4 regions of the Bacillus thuringiensis genome follow, and region 4 is predicted to be linked to each of the others. Evidence: predicted binding sites of a transcription regulator. Region 4 holds the regulator's gene; each other region holds the start of a gene.

Region 1 (6,295 bases), 1.8 Mb from region 4:
TTCAAGTATACAAAGTAGCCGGTACTGTTTATAATCTGTACGATAATATATGGAAACCCGATGATGGTCATGTCATTATCATATTAAGTCATGAGGATAAAGATTATGTTGTGGATGCAGGTTTTGCATCTCATCTCCCTTTACATCCAGTCCCTTTTAACGGAGAAGTCATCTCCTCTCAAACAGGAGAATATCGAATTCGTAAGCGAAATACTCGAAAAGGTACGCATATTTTAGAAATGAGAAAAGGAGCTAACGGAGAATCTACAAGTTTCTTACAATCTGAACCTTCAAATGCATGGAAAATAGGCTATGCTTTCACTTTAGATCCAATAGATGAGAAAAAAGTGAATAACATTCAAAAAGTGATTGTAGAGCATAAAGAATCTCCTTTTAATAAAGGAGCTATCACTTGTAAATTAACTACTTATGGTCACATATCATTAACAAATAAAAATTATACAGAAACCTTTAAAGGCACCAAAAATAAACGACCAATAGAATCTAAAGATTATGCTCGCATTCTTCGTGACTCTTTTGGAATAACGCAAGAGAAATATGTAGGAAAAACACTAGAAAGAGGCTAGTTGACTACAAGTATTTCATAATAAAGCAGATTCTATATTTAGAATCTGCTTTATTTTATATTTTGTTATAAATTAATTTAATTTTGTTGTTACCCTTTAATTTTCAATTATATACTCATCATCATATTTATCGTATTGTAGCCCTTCCCCTATCTTTGACTCCGTAACTTGATCTCTTAAAAACGGTGCAGCATCCATTTTGCTAGTTGCAATTTCAATTCCATATTTTTTCGTTAAATGAGCTAACTCTATTAAAAACCACTCTCTTCGCAATGTAACTGGAATATCCAATGTTTTTCTTTTCATATATAATAGCACCTCTTTTATTTTCATAACTTAAAAACATCACTGGATGCACTTATTAAAACTACCTTTCACCGCTAACATCCAATGAAACATTATAGTATATGCATGTCCATTTCAAACGTGCTATCACAAATATGATATTTAAGTTTACATAATTACATTATGTAATAGTAGAAAAGAAAGGCATGTCCCTTCCTCTTCTACTATAGAGATTTAAATTAAGAACATCTTGGTACACCTAAAGCTAAAAATAAACCTGCTACTCCCGCAGTAATCGGTACTTTTAACGTAATAACATCGTCTACCTTCGTTACTAAAAAGTAAGCATTACCTTCTTGTAATATACAAGTTACCAACAATTGAAATTCCATTCAAATCTCCTCCTTTCAATCGATATACTATAATTTATGAAATCTCTTTCAAAAAGTAATAGGAAATATATCTATTTTTCCTTATATATAAAATAAATGTTTATAGGTCTAGTAAAAATATTAATTTTCTAAATTTATATAATACGTGTAATATCCAATAAGTTCCTATATAATCAATAAAGAAAATCTTACAAATGGAGGTATGAAAATGGAGGTTTTGAGTAATATTGGTGCAGCTTTATTTTTTATTGCTTTTATTCTTTTAATCTTATGTATCATTTCATTCTTTAAGAAAAATGGAAAAGCAAAACAATATGGTCGTCCTACCGTTATTCTTTTTATGATTTCAATTATATTAATAGTGACCGGTACAACAACATCTGAACACCCAGTCATCGAATTTTTTGCTATTTTAAGTTTCATTCTATTTATATTCTTCCTTGTACTTGCAATATTATCTGTTATTAAGAAGACAGGTGTAGCGAAAAAACAATTTATTATTACAGCCGTATTATTTGTCATTTTTGTTGCGCTATTAGGTATTTCAGCTCCTTCTTCTGAAAAAACGACAGCAACTAGTACAAAAGTTGCCTCTAACAATGAAGAACAAAAAAATAGCGAACAGAAAAAAGAACTAGAAAAGAAAGAGGCGGATGAAAAAACTCAAAAGCAAGAAGATGAGAAGCGTCAAGCCGAGGAACAAGCTCGTAAACAAGAAGATGAAAAACGTCTAGCCGAGGAACAAGCTCGTAAGCAACAAGATGAAAAACGTCAGGCTGATGAACAAGCTCGTAAACAACAAGAAGAACAGAAACGTCTAGCTGATGAACAGGCTCGTAAGCAACAAGAAGAACAAAAACGACAAGCTGATGAACAAGCTCGTAAACAACAAGAAGAACAAAAACGTCAGGCTGATGAACAAGCTCGTAAACAACAAGAAGAGCAAAAAGCACAGCAAACTCAAACACAACCCACTTCAGGAAATACTAGTAGTGCATACTACAAAAATTGTGCTGCAGTTAGAGCAGCTGGGAAAGCCCCTTTACATAAAGGGCAACCAGGTTATAGCTCTCATCTTGATCGTGATGGCGATGGAATTGCATGTGAAAAATAGCAATAAAAAAGAAGCTTCTACTAAGCTTCTTTTTTATTAACGCAAAATATTACCACTTATTACTTTCCCCCTTATTTTAATAACATTCTTCTTATTATTCTCAAAAACGACACAGAATAAGTGATTTCAATCACTACATAGATTTTAATTTATCGCTATTCTTAATTTAGTTATTACATTCAAACTTTATGGAGGCGTTCATATGAAACATGCATTTACTGAAACTTCTATTGTCGGTGAGATCGTTACACAATTCCCGAAAGCTAGTGATCTTTTTAAATCATATAGAATAGACTTTTGTTGTGGTGGCAATAAACCACTTATTGATGCAATTCATGAAAGAAATTTATCAGCAACAGAAGTACTTACAGAATTAAATACACTTTATAATAATACGAAACGATTAAATGAATCTGAAATTGATTGGAAAAATGCTTCTTATCGTGAATTGATTGATTATGTTATAAATAAGCATCATCGCTATTTAAATGAAGAATTACCACAGTTAAGTCCGTATGTGACAAAAGTATTACGCGTCCACGGAGCAAGTCAGCCTCACTTAGCTCAAATTCATAAGCTATTTCACGAATTAAAGATGGAATTAGAACAACATTTAATTAAAGAAGAAACAGAAGATTTCCCATTAATTTTAGAATTTGAACAAAATCCAATTGAAGAAAACTATGTGAAATTACGTAAAGTAGTAGATGAGTTGGAAAATGAACATAACCACGCAGGCAACATTATTAAAGAGCTTCGTAAAGTTACAAATGACTTTACTCCTCCAGAAGGAGCTTGCGGCACTTATCGACTTGTTTACCAACGCCTTGAAGCACTAGAGTCTGATTTATTTGAACATATTCATTTAGAAAATAACATTTTATTTCCACGTGCAATTACGAGAGTATAAATCAAGTGCAGGACATGAGTATACATACTTATGTCCTGTTTTTTCATTTGGTAAAGAATATACACATCCCTCTCGAATAAATCCGAATTTTAACAATTTGTGAATCATTATAAAAATGTGATAAATATCACATCTCCCCTTTTTTTGATTTTCTATAATAGAAATATAATCCTTTGTTCAACATTTCACAGAAAAAGGGGAAACGAAAATGAAAAAACGTTTAATTATGATCGGAAATGGTATGGCTGGCATACGCTGTATGGAAGAAATATTAAAACATAATAGTGATTCATATGAGATTACTATTTTTGGAGATGAACCGCATCCAAACTACAATCGCATTATGCTCTCTCACGTTTTACAAGGCAAAACAAATATGCAAGATATCATTATGAATGAATATAGTTGGTACGAAGAGAATGAGATAACTTTATATACAAACGAAAGAGTTCAAAGTATTGACCGAGAAGAAAAAGTCATTGTCACAGAAAAAAATCGTACTCTTACATATGACAAACTTATTATCGCAACAGGTTCTAGTGCTTTTATTTTACCTGTTGAAGGTTCTACTCTTCCTGGTGTAACAGGATTTCGAACAATTGAAGATACACAATTTATGATAGACACCGCTAAAGAAAAGAAAAAGGCCGTTGTTATTGGTGGTGGGTTACTTGGTTTAGAAGCCGCAAGAGGTCTTATTGACTTAGGGATGGACGTACATGTTGTTCATTTAATGCCAAACTTAATGGAGCAGCAACTAGATACGAAAGCAGCTTCTCTATTACGCGAAGATTTAGAAGCGCAAGGCATGAAGTTTCTAACGGAAAAGAAAACTGTAAAGATTCTTGGTACAGACCATGTTGAGGGCATTCAATTTGAAGATGGTGAAGTTGTAGATTGTGATTTAATCGTAATGGCTGTCGGAATACGCCCAAATACGCAAATAGCAAAAGATGCTGGTTTAATTGTAAATCGCGGTATTGTAGTCAATGACTATATGCTAACAAATGATGAGTCCATTTATGCAGTTGGAGAATGTGCGGAACATGACGGTATCGCATATGGACTTGTTGCTCCTCTTTATGAACAAGGTGCGATATTAGCAAAACATATAACGAATTTACAAACTGATGGATATTCGGGCAGTATCGTCGGTACGCAATTAAAAGTTGCTGGTTGTGATTTATTCTCTGCTGGTCAAATTTATGAAGATGATCAAACGAAAGCAATATCCATCTTTGATGAATGTAAACGTTCCTATAAAAAAGTATTAATTCGTGATAATAAAGTCGTCGGTATCGTTTTATATGGTGACACAGCTGACGGTACACGCCTCTTTAGCATGTTAAAGAAAGAAGAAGATATACAAGAATATACACCAGTTTCCATTCTTCACAAAGCTGGTGAAGAGAGTGAACTTGACGTTGCTACAATGAGTGCGGATGACACGATTTGTGGATGTAATGGTGTTACGAAAGGTACAATCGTTCACGCCATTTTAGAACAAGAGTTAACGACTTTTGAAGAAGTTAAAGGCTGTACGAAAGCCGCAGGGTCTTGTGGCAAATGTCGTCCGCTTGTGGAACAAGTTTTATCTCATACACTTGGAGATGCTTTTGATGCCTCAGCGCAATCTGCCGGTATGTGTGGATGTACACCTTTATCCCGTGATGAAGTCGTAGCGGCCATTCACGAGAAAGGCTTAAAATCTCCAAAAGAAGTACGAAATGTTCTTGGTTTTGCACATGAAGACGGCTGTTCGAAATGCCGCCCTGCTTTAAACTACTATTTACGTATGGCGATTCCAGAAGAATATGAAGATGATAAATCGTCCCGTTTCGTTAATGAAAGAATGAATGGTAACATCCAGCACGATGGTACATTCTCTGTTATTCCACGTATGTACGGAGGCGTTACAACAGCAGATGATTTAATGAAAATTGCTGAAGTTGCGAAGAAGTATGATGTTCCACTTGTGAAAATTACCGGTGCAAGCCGAATTGGCTTATACGGTGTCAAGAAACAAGATTTACCTAACGTATGGGCTGACTTAAATATGACTTCTGGATATGCGTATTCAAAATCTCTTCGTAATGTAAAATCATGTGTTGGCTCTCGTTTTTGCCGTTTCGGTACGAAAGATTCATTAAGACTTGGTATGTTGCTTGAACAATCATTAGAAATGGTAGATACACCTCATAAAATGAAAATGGGTGTAACCGGTTGTCCGCGTAACTGTGCGGAAGTACTGACGAAAGATTTTGGCGTTGTTTGTGTCGAAAATGGATATCAACTTTATATTGGCGGAAATGGTGGTACAGAAGTACGTGAAGCTGATTTTGTAATGATTGTCCCTACTGAAGATGATGTCCTTCGCATCGCTACAGCTTACATGCAATATTATCGTGAAACTGGTATTTACGGAGAGCGAACTGCCTACTGGACAGAACGTTTAGGCTTCGATCGCATAAAAGAAATACTGCAAGATGCAAATATGGTCACTAAGTTAAATGAACGTTTCCAAAAAGCTCGTGGCACATATAAAGAAGCATGGGGACAAGCACTAGAAACGAAATCATTAAAAGCGATGTATGAAGTAGAAACTGTGAAATAAGGAGCTGTGACCTATATGATACAAACGAAAGAAAAAATAAAAGTTATGCGTGCAGAAGACCTTCCTATTCAAATCGGTAAAGAGGTGCAAATGAAAGGTATGTCTTTCGCCCTATTCCGCCTTTCAAATGGCGATATTCGAGCTGTAGAAAATCGTTGTCCTCATAAAAACGGGCCATTAGCGGAAGGTATTGTATCTGGAGAATTCGTCTTTTGTCCACTACATGATTGGAAAATTTCACTACTAACAGGTGAAGTTCAAAAACCTGATGACGGTTGTATTCAAACGTATGAAGTAGAAGTTATTGACGGGGATATTTATATATACATGTAATTTACAAAAGGAAGCCTTCTCTGGCTTCCTTTTAAATAAAAATAGACGAGGTGCGAATAT
Region 2 (6,295 bases), 680 kb from region 4:
CCCTTATTCTCTTCCAAAGGCGCCGCATATCCTTTCGATGCTTCGAAAGCTACTGGTGATAATAATGTAGATATACAAATACCAGCTACCAATACCCTACTCTTTTTCTGCTTTGACATAATCTGTGTCCCCTGTCCTTTTTTTAGACAAACCACCCTATATATTCATTTAATAAGAAATCCTATTATTTTTATAAAAACATTTAATGAATAGACTAATACCTCTCGCACCTATATCAATTACTACCGCATTTCTCTAAATGTATTCGCTTTCTTATATTGTAAAATTTTTTATGTATTACGCCCCCTCACTTCTCTCTACTTGTGATGAGTTCTCTTCTTACATAAAAGGAAAAATAGTAAAAGATATATTTCAGTCTCGTCATCTATACATCTAAAAATAAAAATAGCAATAAAACCTTACATTTTCTTCATATATGACCATCTATAGGTAGTTTTTCCAAATGAATTTTACACGCTTTTACCTGCATTTAATAGCCTCCCCCCAAGAATAATATTACAATTTTGTGAATTTAATCTGTTAATCGTAACGTTAGGATTTTATTATATTTATATTATTTTCAAATATAATTTACTCTGTAAAAACACTATTTCTATCCCTTTTATTATTTTTTTAATATAATTTTAATCCTCACATACAAAAAGCATTGGCATACGCCAATGCTTTCTCATTATCTCTTTTGATTCGGTTTATGCGGTTCATTTGGAGTATATGGCTTATTTGGTTTATTTGGAGCCTCAGCCTTTTTCCAACTTACCGCTAACTCTGGACTTGTTTTTTCTTCACTACGCTCAAGTAATACTACTGCATTTTGAATAGTCGGTGTACCTTTATGCGCAATCCCTTGTAGTTTCGTTAAATTTCCTGATACTTTAAAGCTAAATCCACCAGCTGGTGTTTGTTTCGGAATTAAAATGCGGAACTTTTCTCCTACATTAAATTCTGTTTTTGTTTCGCCTTTTTCATTTGCAAATTTCACGCCCGCTGGTGCACCTGTTGCTTGCACTTTATATGTTCCGCTTTTTGCATTTGTTTCTACTGTATATAAACCTGTTTCAAAGAAATCATTTTTTAATACTGCTTCTTGTTCTTCTGTAGGAGTTACACTCATCGTAATTTCTTGTAACTCTTCACTAGCGTTTGCTTTTGCAACGATGTCTTTCGTTACTTTCTCTACATTTTTATTGCGGAAATCTAAATCATTAACATTAATTTGTTTTAACGCATTCCACACTGCCAGCTGCGTTGCGTAATGCGCCTCTCTCCAATCAGATACTCCTAATTCTTGTGGGCTCTTTTGTGGATATCCATTCAACAGTACACGGTACACATTAATATCCACTTTACCCATTTCTGGTAAATCTTGACCACTCGGAGATTTTAAATCTACATTTAAGCAAAATGCAATTTTTCCATCTGCCGTTTTAATAAGTTCTGTTCGAATTGGTTTCTTCTTTGACTTACTATAACTCCAATCCATTTCATACTTTGTATGGTCCATAACTTCTGCGAATGCTTTTTGAAGTGGGAATAATACAAATAAGACACTTAAAAACATAGCTACAAGTTTGAACGATTGCTTTATATTCATGTTTACAGCCCCTTAATAACAAACTTAATACTAAGTAGTATTTAATTAGAAAATATTTTTATGCACAAAAAAAAGAGTGCATAAAAGCACTCTTTTTTCTTTCTTACTTTAATCTTAGAAATCGAAGTTATCAGGATCTGGACCAACGCGGTGATTTTGGTTTAACGCATCGATTTTTTCCATGTCTTCTTTTGTTAATTCAAAGTTAAATACATCAGCATTTGCAATAATGCGGTGTTCTTTCGTTGATTTTGGAATTGTAATTACTCCGTTTTGAAGATCCCAACGTAAAATTACTTGTGCTGTTGTTTTACCGTGTTTCTCAGCAATTGCTTGTAATGTTTCATTATCTAATAATTGACCTTGCATAAGTGGTGACCATGCTTCCATTTGAATACCTTGTTCTTTACAGAAAGCTTGTAATTCTTTTTGTGTTAAACGAGGGTGGTATTCTACTTGGTTAATCATTGGCTTAATTTCTGCATCTTTCATTACATCTTGTAAGTGATGAATTTGGAAGTTACTTACGCCAATTGCACGTACGCGATCTTCTTTATAAAGTGTTTCTAACGCTCTCCACGTATTTTTATATTTTCCTTCTACAGGCCAGTGAACAAGATATAGGTCTAAATAATCTAATTCTAATTTCTTTAAGCTCTCTTCGTATGCAGCAATTGTTTCTTCGTACCCTTGATCTGCGTTCCATACTTTTGAAGTAATAAATAATTCTTCTCTTGAAATACCAGTCGCTTCAATACCTGCACGGATTCCTTCACCTACAGCTTTTTCATTTCCGTAAATTGCAGCTGTATCGATGCTACGGTATCCTGCTTTAATTGCTGATTTAATCGCTTCTACAAGTTCTGGTCCTTCTTCTACTTTAAATACACCTAAACCGAACCAAGGCATTTCTACACCATTATTTAATACTGTTTTACTTTGTAAGTTTTTCATTTTATTTTCTCTCCTTTTATTTTACTTGATCTCTTTTTTCTAATGTCATGCTCCATGCTGTTAAAATCACAGCACCTACTACCATAAGACCACCTACCCAAGCAGTATGGATTAATCCTAACGAATTCGTTACAAGGCCACCTATATAAGAACCTAAAGCGATCCCTCCGTTAAATGCGGCAATATTAATTGCTGAAGCAACATCAACCGCACTTGGAACAAAGCGCTCTGCCAATATAACTACATATACTTGTAGCCCCGGAACATTCATAAATGCGAATAGTCCCATGAAAATAATTGTGATTAATCCAGCTACTTTAAATGGCGCTGTAAATGTTAAAACAAATAATATGATCGCTTGAATAAAGAACATGTAAAATAGCGCTCGAATCGGATTATGATTCGATAATTTCCCGCCAACCATATTCCCTATCGCAATTGCGATTCCATACACTAATAAAATGATAGTAACGGTACTTGCTTCAAATCCTGTTACTTCTTGTAATAGTGGTGATAAATACGTAAATGTTACGAATGTACCACCGTATCCAAGTGCAGTAATAATGAAAACAAGTAATAGTCTTCCATTTTTAATTAATTTAAATTGATCACGAAACGATACAGGTACACCATTTTTTAAATTAGATGGGACAAGTATACTGTTTGCGATGAAAGCAATAATTCCAATTACGACAATCGCCATAAATGACGCTCTCCAGCCAAACTCTTGACCGATAAATGTTCCAATTGGCACACCAGTAATAGTCGCAACTGTTAATCCAGTAAACATAATCGCAATTGCGCTAGCACGTTTATTCTCCGGTACGATTGCAGCCGCAATTGTAGATCCAATTGACATAAACACACCATGTGCAAACGCAGATACAATTCTTGCGATAATTAATACAGTGAAGCTTGTTGCTACCGCCGCAATGCCATTACCAATAATGAAAATAACCATAATCCACATTAATAATGTCTTTCGCGACATACTAGCCGTTAACGCTGTTAAAACAGGTGCTCCTACCGCTGCTCCTAACGCATATAAGGAAACCGTTAAACCGGCTGTTGTAACCGAAACATTTAAATCTTTCGAAATAGATGGTAGTAAACCGACACTAATAAACTCGGTCGTACCAATCCCAAACGCACTAATTGCTAGTGCTAATAAAGCAAACATACTTCTTCGATTCGTCTGAACTTCCGAAGATGATACTGTATATGAACTCAATTGAATTCCTCCTTATTACAAGAAATCCAATCATAATAGTATGATAAAAAGGCCCTTTTATCTTCTAAAACATATATTTCATACTTACAAATGCTATTATGAATGGTTTCATTCTTTTTTTGAAGAACGCACTTTAAAGTACGATAGGCACTAAAAAGTAACATAGTCACTTTTTAGTACCGTACTACTCATTTGCCTCTTACATGTGCTATTATGAAACATATTTAACATAATAAAAAGTACGTACTTTAAAGTGCTATAGGTACTAAAAAGTAACATTTGTATTATTAAACTTACTTTACTCAAAAAGGGAGGGTTTCATATGAAGAAATACAATATTCCTGTAGAGGCGACTTTAGAAGTTATCGGCGGCAAATGGAAAGTTGTTATTCTTTGTCACTTAACGAAAGGTACAAAGAGAACGAGTGAATTAAAACGCTCCATGCCTGGTATTACACAAAAAATGTTAACGCAGCAATTACGTGAATTAGAAGACGACGGGGTCATTCAAAGAAAAGTATACAACCAAGTCCCACCGAAAGTAGAATATTCTCTTACCGACTACGGTTGGTCTTTAGAATCCATTCTTGACTCTCTTTGTTCTTGGGGCGAATGCCATCTTGAAAAAGAAGGTAACACATCGATGCTAATTGCGGAAGGTGAATAATAGGAAAAAGAAAAAAACGAACATGAATTTGTTCGTTTTTTCCTTTTTTTCTATATATATATGTACATTTCTAACTGAAACAAAATATTTTATACGCTTTCATACCTTGTCAGCACTACGTTATACACTCAATATCAAATAATTAGGAATCATTTTTATGTTAACATAGGTGTATATAGTATATAATATAGGATATATATTATATACACTTTCCGGTAACGGAGCTTTTCCATTATGCGGACAAGCCATATATCGGACAGTTCATAAATAATAAGTAAGACGTTATGGTTTTAGATTTATGTTTGCAGCTTACTTGCTGTCATAAATTTAAAGGCATTTTATTGTGTTTTGTGAAACTTTGCATAAAGTTTCGTAAACGTTTACTATCTTACTTATAAAAAATAAGAGTATTGCTATCGTAAAGGAGAATTGGAGATGCCAGAAACTATGACTCAAACAAAGCCAGAACAAGAAACTGTACAAATTTCTGCTAGCCAAGGACAACTTGATGTACTTGATCAGTTGTTAAAACCTGAGGTACAAGAATCATTAACAACACTAGTAGAACAGCTTCCAAAATTAACTGAGCTTGTTAACATTTTAACTAAGTCTTATGACTTCGCTCAAACTGTTGCTACTGATGAAGTATTAAAAAGCGACACTGTTGGTGCAATTACAGAGCTTGTAGAACCTGTAAAAGATACAGTGAAAAGCATGGCTGCAACTGCAATCGAAGCGAAAGATCGTGCTGACGAAAGTACTGAAGTTATCGGCCTATTCGGTCTATTAAAATTACTAAAAGATCCACAAGCACAAAAAATGTTCCGCTTTGTGAACGCATATCTTCAAATTAGTGCAGAACGTAACAATAAATAATTTAACTTATAACAACAATTAGTAAAGACGGGGGATATCATACTATGTCAAAACAAATTGTCATCTTAGGCGCTGGTTATGGCGGTCTTCTTGCCGCTTTAAACGTACGTAAATATTACAGCAAATCAGAAGCACAAGTTACAGTGATTAACCAATACCCAACACACCAAATCATCACTGAACTACACCGCCTTGCAGCTGGTAACGTTGCTGAGCAAGCAATTGCAATGCCACTTACAAAGCTTTTCAAAGGTAAAGATATCGATCTTAAAATCGCAACAGTTGAGTCATTCTCTGTTGATAGCAAAGAAATCAAACTAGCTGGTGGCACTACTTTATCTTACGATGCACTTGTAGTTGCTTTAGGAAGTAAAACTGCTTACTTCGGTATTCCAGGACTAGAAGAAAACAGCATGGTATTAAAATCTGCTGCTGATGCAAACAAAATCTACAAACACGTTGAAGACCGTATTCGTGAATACGCGAAAACGAAAAACGAAGCTGATGCTACAATCGTAATCGGTGGTGGCGGATTAACTGGCGTTGAGCTAGTTGGTGAGCTTGCTGACATTATGCCTAAACTTGCAAAAAGCCACGGCGTAAATCCAAAAGAAGTTAAACTTCTTCTTGTTGAAGCAGGTCCAAAAATCCTTCCAGTATTACCAGATCACTTAATCGAACGTGCAACTACTAGCCTAGAAGCACGCGGTGTTACATTCTTAACAGGTCTTCCTGTAACAAACGTTGCTGGCAATGAAATCGACTTAAAAGACGGTCAAAAACTTGTTGCTAACACATTCGTTTGGACAGGTGGCGTTCAAGGTAACCCATTAATCGGTGAATCAGGTCTTGAAGTTAACCGTGGACGTGCAACAGTTGATGCATACCTACAATCTACTTCTCACAAAGACGTATTCGTTGCTGGAGACAGCGCTGTTGTCTTCTCTCCAGACGG
Region 3 (6,295 bases), 240 kb from region 4:
GATTTGTAAATGGACGTATTCCGGCATTTGACCGTATTTTCGGTGATCAACTTGAGGCGATTGCTTATCTATTACAATATACAGACGAACGTGGGAGTTTTACAGATGGAGATCGCGATAGAGACACTATTCAACAATTGAGAAAGGAAGAAAAGAATACAGATGAATGCTAGTAGTAAAGTAGCTATTATTGGATTAGGGTATGTTGGTCTTCCTTTAGCAGTCCATTTTGCAGAAAGAGGACATACCGTACTTGGATTAGATAAAGATACTAGAAAAATAGAATCGATTAAAAAAGGAGAAAGTTATATTCCAGATGTTTCTTCTAAAGTGTTGCAAAGTTTATTGACTAAAAATAAATTAATAGTAAATACACCAGATAAAGGTATTACTGATTTCCAAAATAATGATTATGTTATTGTTACTGTTCCAACTCCAATTAATGAACGAAGAGAACCAGATTTAAGTGCCCTCATTTCAGCTTCGCATTATATACAACAAAATCTCCAAAAAGGACAAACCTTCATTTTTGAAAGTTCCACATATCCAGGCACACTTGAGGAAGTTATTATTCCTATTATTTCTCAAGCTGGCCAAAAGGTAGGAGAAGATTTCTATATCGGATATTCTCCTGAGAGAATTGATCCAGCAAATAGCCAATATTCAGTTCAATCTATTCCAAAAGTTATTAGTGGACAAACAGAAAAGTGTAAACAAAAAGTACAGGATTTATATAGTACCATTTTTGACGTAGTTGTACCTGTTAGTTCGCCGAAAGTAGCAGAGATGTGTAAGCTATTTGAAAATATTCAGCGCTTAGTTAACATCTCTTTAGTAAATGAGTTAAACACATTATGTGAAAGTTTAGGGATTGATTTTTATGAGGCCATTGAAGCGGCATCTACAAAACCGTTTGGATTTACTCCGTATTGGCCAGGACCAGGGATAGGGGGGCACTGTATTCCCGTAGACCCTTTATATTTTCAATGGAGAATAAAAAAGAATGGGGCAATTAGTCAATTAATTGAGGCGGCACATGTAATTAATGAAGAAATGCCAGAGAAAATAGTCCGGAAAGTAAAGGGCATGGTACAATCACCCGGACTAGTTTTAATTGTAGGAATCGCATATAAGAAAGATGTAAATGATTTGAGAGAATCACCGGCTTTGCCAATTATTCAATTACTAATAAAAGAAGGATACGAGATAAAATACCATGATTCATATATTTCTTCCGCGGAAATTGGAGATAAGGTGTATCAATCTGTTGCTTTGGATGAACAAACATTTAAAGAGGCAGGTTGTATTTTAATTTTAACTGACCACTCTAATATCGATTGGAAGCTTTTTAAAGGAATGAACCGAGTAATAGATACACGGGGAATTATAAAGAAGGTGAGTGTATGAGTAAGAAATGTTTAATTACAGGTGGGGCCGGATTTATTGGATCTCATTTAGCTGAAGAGTTGGTGAGAAGGGGTTATGAAGTCACGATTGTGGATAACTTCTATAAAGGGAAAAATAAGTATCATAATGAGCTAATGAAAGAGATTCGGGTTATTCCAATAAGTGTTTTAGACAAAAACTCTATTTATGAATTAGTAAATCAACATGATGTAGTGTTTCATTTAGCAGCAATTTTAGGTGTTAAAACGACAATGGAAAAAAGTATAGAGCTCATTGAAACGAATTTTGATGGAACGAGAAACATTTTACAAGCAGCATTAAAAGGAAAGAAGAAAGTAGTTTTTGCATCTACTTCAGAAGTATATGGTAAAGGCAAACCGCCTTTCTCTGAAGAAGGAGATCGATTGTACGGGGCAACTTCTAAAATTCGCTGGAGTTATGCAGTTTGTAAAACGTTAGAAGAAACATTATGTTTAGGATACGCATTAGAAGGCTTACCTGTAACGATTGTTCGTTATTTTAATATTTATGGTCCAAGAGCGAAAGATGGTCCATATGCAGGGGTAATCCCACGATTTATCCGTGCAGCTTTGCAAGGAGAAGACATTCTCGTATATGGAGATGGAAAGCAGACACGTTGCTTTACGTATGTGAGTGATGCGGTAGAAGCAACAATTCGGGCAATGGATGAGAAGGTAAATGGTGAGATTATTAATATAGGTTCTGAGAATGAACAGAGTATAAAAGAAGTAGCAGAAACAATTAAAAAACTAACGAAATCTTCTTCGAAAATTGTACAAGTTCCTTTTGAGGAAGTATATCCACATGGCTTTGAAGAAATTCCAAATAGAAGGCCGAACGTAACGAAGTTAAGAGAACTTGTTCAATTTCAAGCGACAGTAACGTGGGAACAAGGATTGAAAGAAACTATTAAATGGTTTCGTGAAGAAAACAATGGCTAAGTCGCTATCAGTTATTATTCCTGCAAGTAATGAAGTAGATACGATTTCAGACGTTATTCAATCGATAAAACCGTTAAATCCAGTAGAGATTATTGTAATAGCAAATGGTTGTAACGATGGTACAGAAGAGGTTGCTGATCGGTTAGGATGTAAAATAATTAGGCATAAAGAACTATTAGGAAACGATGTTGGGCGTGCAGTTGGCGCAAAAGATGCAATAGGTGATGTATTACTATTTATAGATGGGGACTTTGCTATTCCAACTTCAAAATTACAATTATTTCTTAATCCAATTTTACATGATCAGACTGACATCGTTTTAAATAATTTGGACGCATTATTTTTAAAGAATCAAAAACCACATTCTATTACAGTATGGCGCCAAATATTAAATGCAATGTTAGAGCGCGAAGAATTAAAAATAGATTCTTTATTATCTGTACCTCATGCGTTGACGAAAGAAGTCGTCCAAAGTATTGGATATGAATGTTTAGTTAATCCTATTGTAGCTCATTTACGTATAGCACAAAGTAAATGGAGAATTAGCCGTCATTGTGCTATTGATGTTATCACGCCAAATAAATTTCGACCGATTGAACATGCTGCATATGGCACGAGCCTTTCTCAATCTGAAAAACGAATGATAGGTGATCATATAGAAGCAGTTGCAGAACGAATAGTAAGTAGTGATACACGCGGGGGATATTATGATGGAAATAGGAAAAGGAATAGCGTCTATCATACTTTAAGTTTTGAAGATTTTTATCAAGGCTGGGGCGTTACATCCAATTTGTATAAAGGAAAGCAACTATCGGTTGTTATTCCTGTACAAAATGAAGAGAAAACAATTGGAAACGTTATAGAAGAGCTTCGTAAAATTGAACCTTTTGAAATCATCGTAGTCGTAAATGGTTCGTCAGATAAAACAGCAACGATTGCAAAAGACAAAGGCGCAACAACAATTATATATAAAGAAGCCCTTGGAAACGATGTAGGGCGTTCACTTGGAACTTATTTTGCAAAAGGAGAAATTGTGTTATTTATAGATGGTGATTTTGTTATTCCAGCTAGTGAGTTATATCCTTTTACAAAAGCTATAGCAGATGGAAAGGACGTCGCATTAAATGATTTAAATCATTATTTAGATTTAAGAGTACCACTTCATCTTGTAACTGCATTTAAGTATGCACTAAATTTAGCTTGTGATAGAAAGGATTTAGGGGTAGGCTCACTTATTGCGGTACCTAATGCATTTAGCCACAAGTGTTTGAAAGCAATTGGATATAAATCTTTATTGTCACCTTGTGTAGCACAAGTGAAGGCTCTTCTTTCTGGATTTGAAATTGCATGTGTATGTCGTGTTGAGGTTGATAAGATGAACCGTATTCGTCCCAGTGAACATTTTGCAAAAATAGGTCATCCTCCAGCTGTACTTCGAATTATAGGTGATCATATAGAAGGACTAGAGCAAATAATTGCATTAACAGACAATCGTGGCGGATTCTATGATGGCAATAGAAAAAGAGATGTTTTATAGAAGTAACAAAAAAAGTGTACAACATGTGTACACTTTTTTGTTCTGTTATAAAAACTATAACAGATTAGGAGATAAGAGTATTACAGCTCTACAATGGGTATTGTTCTTATATTACAAAATAGGACTCGTATATAAGGATACCAAAAAAATACAATTAAGGAAAGGGTTAATTTTAAAGACTTTTAAATGAAGTTAACACTATATATATAGTAGTTTGCTCAACATTTCACAAACATGTCACAACTAATTCGTTCACTTTCGTAAAAAAGTAGTATTCTAAGTGTGTAAGCTGTTATATAAAAAATCTTAGTCCTGTACTAATCAAAAATGGAGGAGATTAGGATGACTCAAGTATTAGAAAATGTTAAAAACGCATGGGAAAACTTTAAAGGTGAAAAATGGAAAGCAGAGATTGATGTTCGCGATTTCATTTTAAATAATGTAAACGTTTTCGAAGGAGACGAATCTTTCTTAGCAGAAGCAACTGAAGCAACGAAACAACTTTGGGATCAAGTAATGGATTTAACAACAAAAGAACGTGAAAACGGTGGCGTTCTTGATATGGATACAAAAATTGTTTCTTCTATTACATCACATGACCCAGGATACTTAAATAAAGATATTGAAAAAGTAGTCGGTTTCCAGACTGATAAACCATTTAAACGTTCTTTACAACCATATGGTGGTATTCGTATGGCAGAACAAGCTTGTGAATCTTATGGATACGAAATGGATAAAGAACTTAGTCGTATTTTTAGAGATTGGAGAAAAACTCATAACCAAGGTGTATTTGATGCTTATACACCAGAAATGAGAAATGCACGTAAATCAGGTGTTATTACTGGTCTTCCAGATGCATACGGTCGTGGACGCATTATCGGTGACTATCGACGCGTAGCATTATATGGTATTGATCATTTAATTGAAGCGAAAAAAGCTGATTTGAATTTAACTGGTGGTGTAATGAGCGAAGATACAATGCGTTTACGCGAAGAGTTATCTGAGCAAATGCGTGCACTTCAAGAACTAAAACAAATGGCTGCTTCTCATGGTTTCGATATTTCTAAACCAGCAACAAATGCAAAAGAAGCATTCCAGTGGTTATACTTCGCATATCTTGCAGCGATTAAAGAGCAAAACGGAGCTGCAATGAGTCTTGGACGTACTTCTACATTCTTAGATATTTACATTGAAAGAGATTTAGCAAATGGTACTTTAACAGAAGAAGAAGTACAAGAAATTGTAGATCACTTCATTATGAAATTACGTCTTGTGAAATTCGCAAGAACACCTGATTATAATGAATTATTCTCTGGTGACCCAACTTGGGTAACTGAATCTATCGGTGGTATGGCATTAGATGGTCGTCCATTAGTAACAAAGAACTCATTCCGTTTCTTGCATACATTAGATAATTTAGGACCAGCTCCAGAACCGAATTTAACAGTTCTTTGGTCTAAACAATTACCAGAGAACTTTAAAAACTACTGTGCGAAAATGTCCATCAAAACATCAGCAATTCAATATGAAAATGATGACATTATGCGTGCTGATTACGGCGATGATTACGGAATTGCTTGTTGTGTATCTGCAATGAGAATCGGTAAACAAATGCAGTTCTTTGGAGCTCGTGCAAACTTAGCGAAAGCATTATTATATGCGATTAACGGTGGTAAAGATGAAAAATCAAAAGCACAAGTTGGTCCTGAGTACGCACCAATTACTTCTGAAGTATTAAATTATGAAGAAGTTATGCATAAGTTTGATATGACAATGGAATGGTTAGCGGGTCTATATTTAAATACATTAAATGTTATCCATTACATGCATGATAAATATAGCTATGAACGTATTGAAATGGCACTTCATGATACAAATGTTCTTCGTACAATGGCAACAGGTATCGCGGGTCTATCTGTAGTAGCAGACTCATTAAGTGCAATTAAATACGCACAAGTAAAACCAATCCGTGATGAAAATGGTATTGCGGTGGACTTCGAAATTGAAGGAGACTTCCCTAAATACGGTAACAATGATGATCGTGTAGATGAGATCGCTGTAAATCTCGTGAAAACATTTATGAATAAACTTCGTAAACATAAAACATATCGTAATTCCGTTCATACAATGTCAATTTTAACTATTACATCTAACGTTGTATATGGTAAGAAAACAGGTAACACTCCAGATGGACGCCGTACTGGAGAACCATTTGCACCAGGTGCAAATCCAATGCATGGACGTGATACAAAAGGTGCATTAGCTTCATTATTATCTGTAGCTAAATTACCATATGAAGATGCACAAGATGGTATTTCTAATACATTCTCTATCATTCCAAAAGCACTTGGTAAAGAAGATGATGTACAAGTACGTAACTTAGTATCTA
Region 4 (6,295 bases):
GTTATGCACATAATTAACCACAGCTTGTGGATAAAACCCATATTATCTGTTGATAATGTGGGTTTTGTTGTGTATATGAAGTGTTGATAACTTTTTTGTTAGTTGTGGATAATGTGGAAAAGTTGTTTTAGTAGCTATTTTATAAAGGTGGATATGTGTATAAGTTTGTGGATAAACTAGATGAAGTCTGACCTTTGGATGTATTGTTTTTCGGGAAATAAAAAGTAAGAAGATATCCCTGAAAAACATTTTGAAATATCCCTCCATTATAGAGGGTGCTGATATTGTCAATCCTTGTCGGTAAATCGATATTTCGTGTCGAATCGTTTATATATATAGGGTTACGATAGATGTATTTGAAAAATCGTTGAAATATCCCGAGTTACCATTGATATATTCAAAAAATTATTTATGTACTTAAAAAAAGATGTCGCATAGTCAGAAATCATGACTGATGAGACATCTTCCTTATTTATTAAATACTCTTATACATGCAGCTCTTCCCATTCTGCCATACAAGTTTCAAGTTGTTCTTGTAGCGTTTGTTTTTTTGTTGTAATTTCACTCGCTTTTTCATAATCTGCATATATTTCTGGTAAGCAAAGTTGATCTTCTAACGTAGCAATTTCTTCTTCTAAGTTTAAGATGTTTTGTTCTAGTTCTTCAATTTTTCGAGTGCGTTGACGTTCTAATTGTTTACGCTCTTTTTCTTCGAGATAATTTAATTTTTCTTGAGCTACAGTTTTTTGAACAGGTGCCTGATTTTCTTGCTGTTCTTGTTGTTCAAATGCTGCGCGTTCAATCATTTCATTTTTCTTCTCCACATAGTAATCGTAATCCCCTAAATATTCCTGTGCACCTTCTGTTGATAACTCAACCACAGTCGTTGTTACACGGTTAATAAAGTAGCGGTCATGTGAGACAAATAGAAGAGTCCCTGGATAATCAATTAAAGCATTCTCTAAAATCTCTTTACTATTTAAATCAAGGTGGTTCGTAGGCTCATCCAGAATTAATAAATTTGACTTTTGCATCATAAGTTTCGCAAGAGCTAATCGAGCTTTTTGTCCACCACTAAGGGAAGATACTGGTTTCAGTACATCATCTCCTGTGAATAAAAAATTCCCAAGTATAGTACGGATTTCTTTTTCAGGTTGCAGTGGATATTCATCCCATAGTTCATTTAAAACCCGTTTAGAAGATGTTAAGTTTGCTTGCTCTTGATCATAATAACCAACAGATACATTTGATCCGAAAGAAACATCACCATTTAATAGTGGTAACTTATTCACAATAGATTTTAATAATGTAGATTTCCCAATTCCGTTTGGACCAACTAAAGCAACACTATCTCCGCGAGTTAAGCGCATAGTTACGTTTTCAATTATAGGGTCCTCATCATAGCCAATGGTTGCATCCTTTACTTGTAAAACATCATTTCCACTTTGCTTTTCAATATCGAAGTGGAATGATGCTGACTTAGAATCACCTAATGGTCTCGTTAATAATTCCATTCTGTCTAGTTGTTTACGGCGACTTTGAGCACGTTTCGTTGTAGAGGCGCGAGCTATATTCTTTTGAACGAAGTCCTCAAGTTTTGCGATTTCATCTTGTTGTTTTTCGTAACGTTTCATTTCTTGCTCGTATAAGGCTGATTTTAAGTCTAAATATTTACTGTAGTTACCAACAAATCGTCTGCTTTCTTTATTCGAAATTTCATATACTTGTGTAACGAGTTTGTCTAAGAAATAACGGTCATGTGAAACGATTAATATTGCGCCAGGATAACCTTGTAAATATTGCTCAAGCCATGTTAATGTTTCGATGTCTAAATGGTTTGTAGGCTCGTCCAAAATAAGTAAGTCTGGTTTTGTTAATAATAATTTCCCGAGAGCTAATCTTGTTTTTTGCCCACCGCTTAAAGTAGAAATCGTCGTCTGGTGCGTTTCAACTGGGAAGCCAAGGCCGCTTAAAATGGAGCGAATATCCGCTTCATATTGATATCCACCTTGATCTTTATAATTGAGTTGCAATTGGTCATAATCAGCTAACAATCTTTCATATATAGCTTCGTTTGAAAAGTTTTCTTCTTTTCCCATTTCTTGCTCAAGCCTTCGAAGTTTTGTCTCCATTTGCTGTAAGTGGGTAAAGACGGTTAGCATTTCATCCCAAATTGTTAAAGACGTTTCTAGGCCGGTATTTTGAGCTAAATACCCGATTGAGACATCTTTCGGTTTTATAATTTCGCCACCATCATGTGATAATTCACCAGCGATAATTTTTAATAATGTAGATTTTCCAGCTCCATTCCTTCCAACTAATGCGATACGATCTTTTGTTTGTACTTCCAATTTTATGTTTGCAAGAATTGTTTCTGCACCGTATAATTTCGAAAGTCCATTTACTTGTAATAAAATCAATGTTTTCACCTCAAATAATTTCTTAACTTTGCCATGTTTATATTTCTCAATCATACTAAAAATAGTGTATAGTTTAAAATAAGAGAGAATACTTCTTCTCTTTATTATACAAGGAATTTAATGAGTGCTAAACTTCTGTATTTGATTAAAGTATATGAATAAAGATAGGAAGAGAGGAGAGGTCATATGGATCAGCAAAAGATTCCACAAGCCACTGCTAAAAGATTGCCTCTATACTATCGATTTATCCAAAACTTATCTCTTTCTGGTAAGCAGCGTGTTTCATCGGCCGAATTGAGTGAAGCGGTAAAAGTAGATTCCGCAACAATACGAAGAGATTTTTCGTATTTTGGAGCGTTAGGGAAAAAGGGATACGGATATAACGTAAATTATTTATTATCATTTTTCCGCGAAACACTTGATCAAGATGATATCACGCGTGTAGCACTTATTGGAGTAGGTAATTTAGGGACCGCTTTCTTACATTATAATTTCACGAAAAACAATAATACAAAAATTGAAATGGCATTTGATGTTAGTGAAGAGAAAGTTGGAACAGAAATCGGGGGCATTCCTGTATACCATTTAGATGAATTAGAAGAGAGATTATCAAATGATATACAAGTGGCAATATTAACAGTACCGGCTACAGTAGCACAAGCTGTAGCAGATAGATTAGCTGAAACGAGCGTGCATGGTATTTTGAATTTCACACCAGCACGATTAAACGTATCAGAGAATATTAGAATTCATCATATTGATTTAGCTGTAGAGTTACAAACATTAGTTTACTTTTTGAAAAACTATCCACAATAAAACGCAGAGGAAGCGACCTCTGCGTTTTATTATTGTTTCTTCTTTGTGAATTTAACTAATATAAGGCGAAGTGCCAAATTAAAATCAATTGTTGCCATAACTGCAAATAGTATTGTCCACACATTCCAGATTGTATCTGTCACGTTCGTAATGGCGAAGCGTGTAAAGATACATCCAAGAAGGAAGTATAGTGCAGCCATGAACAATGGTGAGTTTCTCATACAAAAAATCCTCCGATAAAGCCTTGCATTTTTTCAGCTTCTTTAATCATTTCTTGAATTTGCTCATTGCTCATAAAAATTTGCCCAATAGCGACTAATGTATTCATCGCAACATGAGCTGCAATAGGAACGATAATTCGCTTCGTTTTTACATATAAAAAGGCGAATACGAGCCCCATAGAAGTGTATACCAATAAGTGAGTAAAATCAAAATGAATTGCTGCGAATACAAGCGAACTAATGATAGCTGCAATAAAGAAGTTGAACTTCTTATAAAGTGCACCGAATAAAATTTTTCTAAATACGATTTCTTCTAAGATAGGTCCGATTATAGATACAACAATAAGGAACCAAGGCGTAGTTCGTGCAATTTCCATCAGTTTCATTGTATTTTCTGAACCTTGTTTAATTCCTAGTAGTTGCATCTCGATCATACCGGCAACTATTTGTGAAAAGAAAGCTAAGAATAATCCGATGAAAATCCATCCAATTGTAGCTGGAACAGAAGAGCGCGTTGAATCTAAATGCCTGTCACGAATATCTGTTCTAAGTAACCAAAGTACGATACATAATGCAACAAAGAAGCTAATAATTGCCCAGTGTCCCGTTATGATTTGTCCTTTTTCCTCAATGGTAAACCCTCTATTATCATAGAGTCCTGTTTTTAGGAGAAGTGGTAATCCAACAACGCCAGATAACTGCATTAAAATGTATGTAACGATAACCCACCAATATTGTTTTTTCAAATGGTTTAACCATCCTTTCTAACTATAGTGTATGAGATAAGTTAGGATAACATGTAAATATGCTACCTACGATATAAACCTCACTTAAATTATGTTTTTTTCGTAAATCCTTATTTGAAATTATAATAGAAGACAGGAGAAAGTTGTGTGTATAGCGAAAACAACTTAGGGTGTCCTTTCATATTGTAACATACGAGCAGTGGAAACAATGCTTCATATAGTAAAGGCGGTATTCTATATAGAAAGTTTATATAGTAATTTGCGAAAAAATTATGATTTTTTTACTTGCAAAAGAAATTGAGATTATTTATTATTATAAGTGTGTTAGCACTCGGGTGACTTGAGTGCTAATAAATAAAATTTACATAACAAAATGAGGAGGTTATTGTTCATGCTAAAGCCATTAGGTGATCGCGTTGTAATTGAGCTTGTTCAAGCAGAAGAAAAAACAGCAAGTGGTATTGTATTACCAGATACTGCAAAAGAAAAACCACAAGAGGGTAAAGTTGTTGCAGTAGGTACTGGTCGAGTGCTTGAAAATGGTGAGCGTGTTGCTTTAGAGGTAGCAGCAGGTGATCTTATCATCTTCTCAAAATATGCAGGTACTGAAGTGAAATATGAAGGTACAGACTACTTGATTTTACGTGAAAGTGACATTTTAGCAGTTATCGGTTAATTATATAAATCTTAAAAAATCCAAGGGGGTCAATTATTATGGCAAAAGATATTAAATTTAGTGAAGAAGCACGTCGTTCGATGCTTCGCGGTGTCGACACTCTTGCAAACGCAGTAAAAGTAACGCTTGGACCAAAAGGTCGTAACGTTGTACTTGAGAAAAAATTTGGTTCACCACTTATTACAAATGATGGTGTAACAATCGCAAAAGAAATCGAATTAGAAGATGCATTCGAAAACATGGGTGCGAAATTAGTAGCAGAAGTTGCTAGCAAAACAAACGATGTAGCTGGTGACGGAACAACAACTGCAACTGTATTAGCGCAAGCTATGATTCGTGAAGGTCTTAAAAACGTAACAGCTGGTGCTAACCCAATGGGTCTTCGTAAAGGTATCGAAAAAGCTGTTACTGCTGCAATTGAAGAATTAAAAACGATTTCTAAACCAATCGAAGGCAAATCTTCTATCGCACAAGTAGCTGCTATTTCTGCAGCTGACGAAGAAGTAGGTCAATTAATCGCTGAAGCAATGGAGCGCGTTGGTAACGACGGCGTTATTACTTTAGAAGAGTCTAAAGGATTCACAACAGAATTAGACGTAGTAGAAGGTATGCAATTTGATCGTGGATATGCATCTCCTTACATGATTACTGATTCTGACAAAATGGAAGCAGTTCTTGATAACCCATACATCTTAATTACTGACAAAAAGATTTCTAACATCCAAGAAATCTTACCAGTATTAGAGCAAGTGGTACAACAAGGTAAACCACTTCTTATCATTGCTGAAGATGTAGAAGGCGAAGCATTAGCTACATTAGTAGTGAACAAACTTCGTGGTACATTCAATGTAGTAGCTGTTAAAGCTCCTGGATTTGGTGACCGTCGTAAAGCAATGCTAGAAGATATCGCAATCTTAACTGGTGGCGAAGTAATCACTGAAGAATTAGGTCGTGACTTAAAATCTGCTACAGTTGAATCTTTAGGACGTGCTGGTAAAGTTGTTGTTACAAAAGAAAACACAACTGTAGTTGAAGGTATTGGAAATACAGAGCAAATCGCAGCTCGCATTGGTCAAATTCGTGCGCAATTAGAAGAAACAACTTCTGAATTCGATCGTGAAAAATTACAAGAGCGTCTTGCGAAACTTGCGGGTGGCGTAGCAGTAATTAAAGTCGGTGCAGCAACTGAAACTGAGTTAAAAGAGCGCAAACTTCGCATTGAAGATGCACTTAACTCAACTCGTGCAGCAGTAGAAGAAGGTATCGTTGCAGGTGGTGGTACTTCACTTATGAACGTATACACGAAAGTAGCTTCTATCGTAGCTGAAGGCGACGAAGCAACAGGTATCAACATCGTACTTCGCGCACTAGAAGAGCCAGTTCGTCAAATCGCAATCAACGCTGGTCTAGAAGGAT

The links. The regulator Rex, encoded in region 4, represses fermentation and respiration genes when NADH is low (regulators of the CRP and FNR family bind a similar motif). The targets are predictions, from matches to a motif close to TTGTGAAATATTTCACAA.
Region 1: the regulator Rex is predicted to act here: its motif matches at 3,404-3,421, upstream of nirB (NADPH-nitrite reductase large subunit).
Region 2: the regulator Rex is predicted to act here: its motif matches at 4,813-4,830, upstream of AC241_RS25225 (DUF1641 domain-containing protein).
Region 3: the regulator Rex is predicted to act here: its motif matches at 4,121-4,138, upstream of pflB (formate C-acetyltransferase).

Annotation. Positions count from the first base shown of each region.
Region 1 covers NZ_CP012099.1:2,048,600-2,054,894, reverse strand. Annotated here, with positions in the region: gene AC241_RS10780 (arylamine N-acetyltransferase family protein) at 1-587, shown strand, start outside; gene AC241_RS10775 (hypothetical protein) at 684-893, opposite strand; gene exsG (exosporium protein ExsG) at 1,112-1,264, opposite strand; gene AC241_RS10765 (excalibur calcium-binding domain-containing protein) at 1,473-2,378, shown strand; gene ric (iron-sulfur cluster repair di-iron protein) at 2,581-3,288, shown strand; gene nirB (NADPH-nitrite reductase large subunit) at 3,497-5,902, shown strand; gene nirD (nitrite reductase small subunit NirD) at 5,918-6,235, shown strand; gene AC241_RS10745 (uroporphyrin-III C-methyltransferase) at 6,294-6,295, shown strand, end outside.
Region 2 covers NZ_CP012099.1:4,860,791-4,867,085, forward strand. Annotated here, with positions in the region: gene AC241_RS25200 (putative mucin/carbohydrate-binding domain-containing protein) at 1-119, opposite strand, end outside; gene AC241_RS25205 (thioester domain-containing protein) at 692-1,612, opposite strand; gene AC241_RS25210 (aldo/keto reductase) at 1,727-2,566, opposite strand; gene AC241_RS25215 (MFS transporter) at 2,583-3,746, opposite strand; gene AC241_RS25220 (winged helix-turn-helix transcriptional regulator) at 4,120-4,464, shown strand; gene AC241_RS25225 (DUF1641 domain-containing protein) at 4,900-5,340, shown strand; gene AC241_RS25230 (NAD(P)/FAD-dependent oxidoreductase) at 5,385-6,295, shown strand, end outside.
Region 3 covers NZ_CP012099.1:490,008-496,302, forward strand. Annotated here, with positions in the region: gene AC241_RS02540 (glycosyltransferase family 2 protein) at 1-173, shown strand, start outside; gene AC241_RS02545 (nucleotide sugar dehydrogenase) at 163-1,407, shown strand; gene AC241_RS02550 (UDP-N-acetyl-alpha-D-glucosaminuronate decarboxylase) at 1,404-2,369, shown strand; gene AC241_RS02555 (glycosyltransferase family 2 protein) at 2,362-3,906, shown strand; gene AC241_RS02560 (hypothetical protein) at 3,875-4,096, shown strand; gene pflB (formate C-acetyltransferase) at 4,249-6,295, shown strand, end outside.
Region 4 covers NZ_CP012099.1:251,887-258,181, forward strand. Annotated here, with positions in the region: gene tsaD (tRNA (adenosine(37)-N6)-threonylcarbamoyltransferase complex transferase subunit TsaD) at 1-1, shown strand, start outside; gene AC241_RS01510 (ABC-F family ATP-binding cassette domain-containing protein) at 486-2,420, opposite strand; gene AC241_RS01515 (redox-sensing transcriptional repressor Rex) at 2,607-3,236, shown strand; gene AC241_RS01520 (YdiK family protein) at 3,266-3,457, opposite strand; gene AC241_RS01525 (CPBP family intramembrane glutamic endopeptidase) at 3,454-4,203, opposite strand; gene groES (co-chaperone GroES) at 4,595-4,879, shown strand; gene groL (chaperonin GroEL) at 4,918-6,295, shown strand, end outside.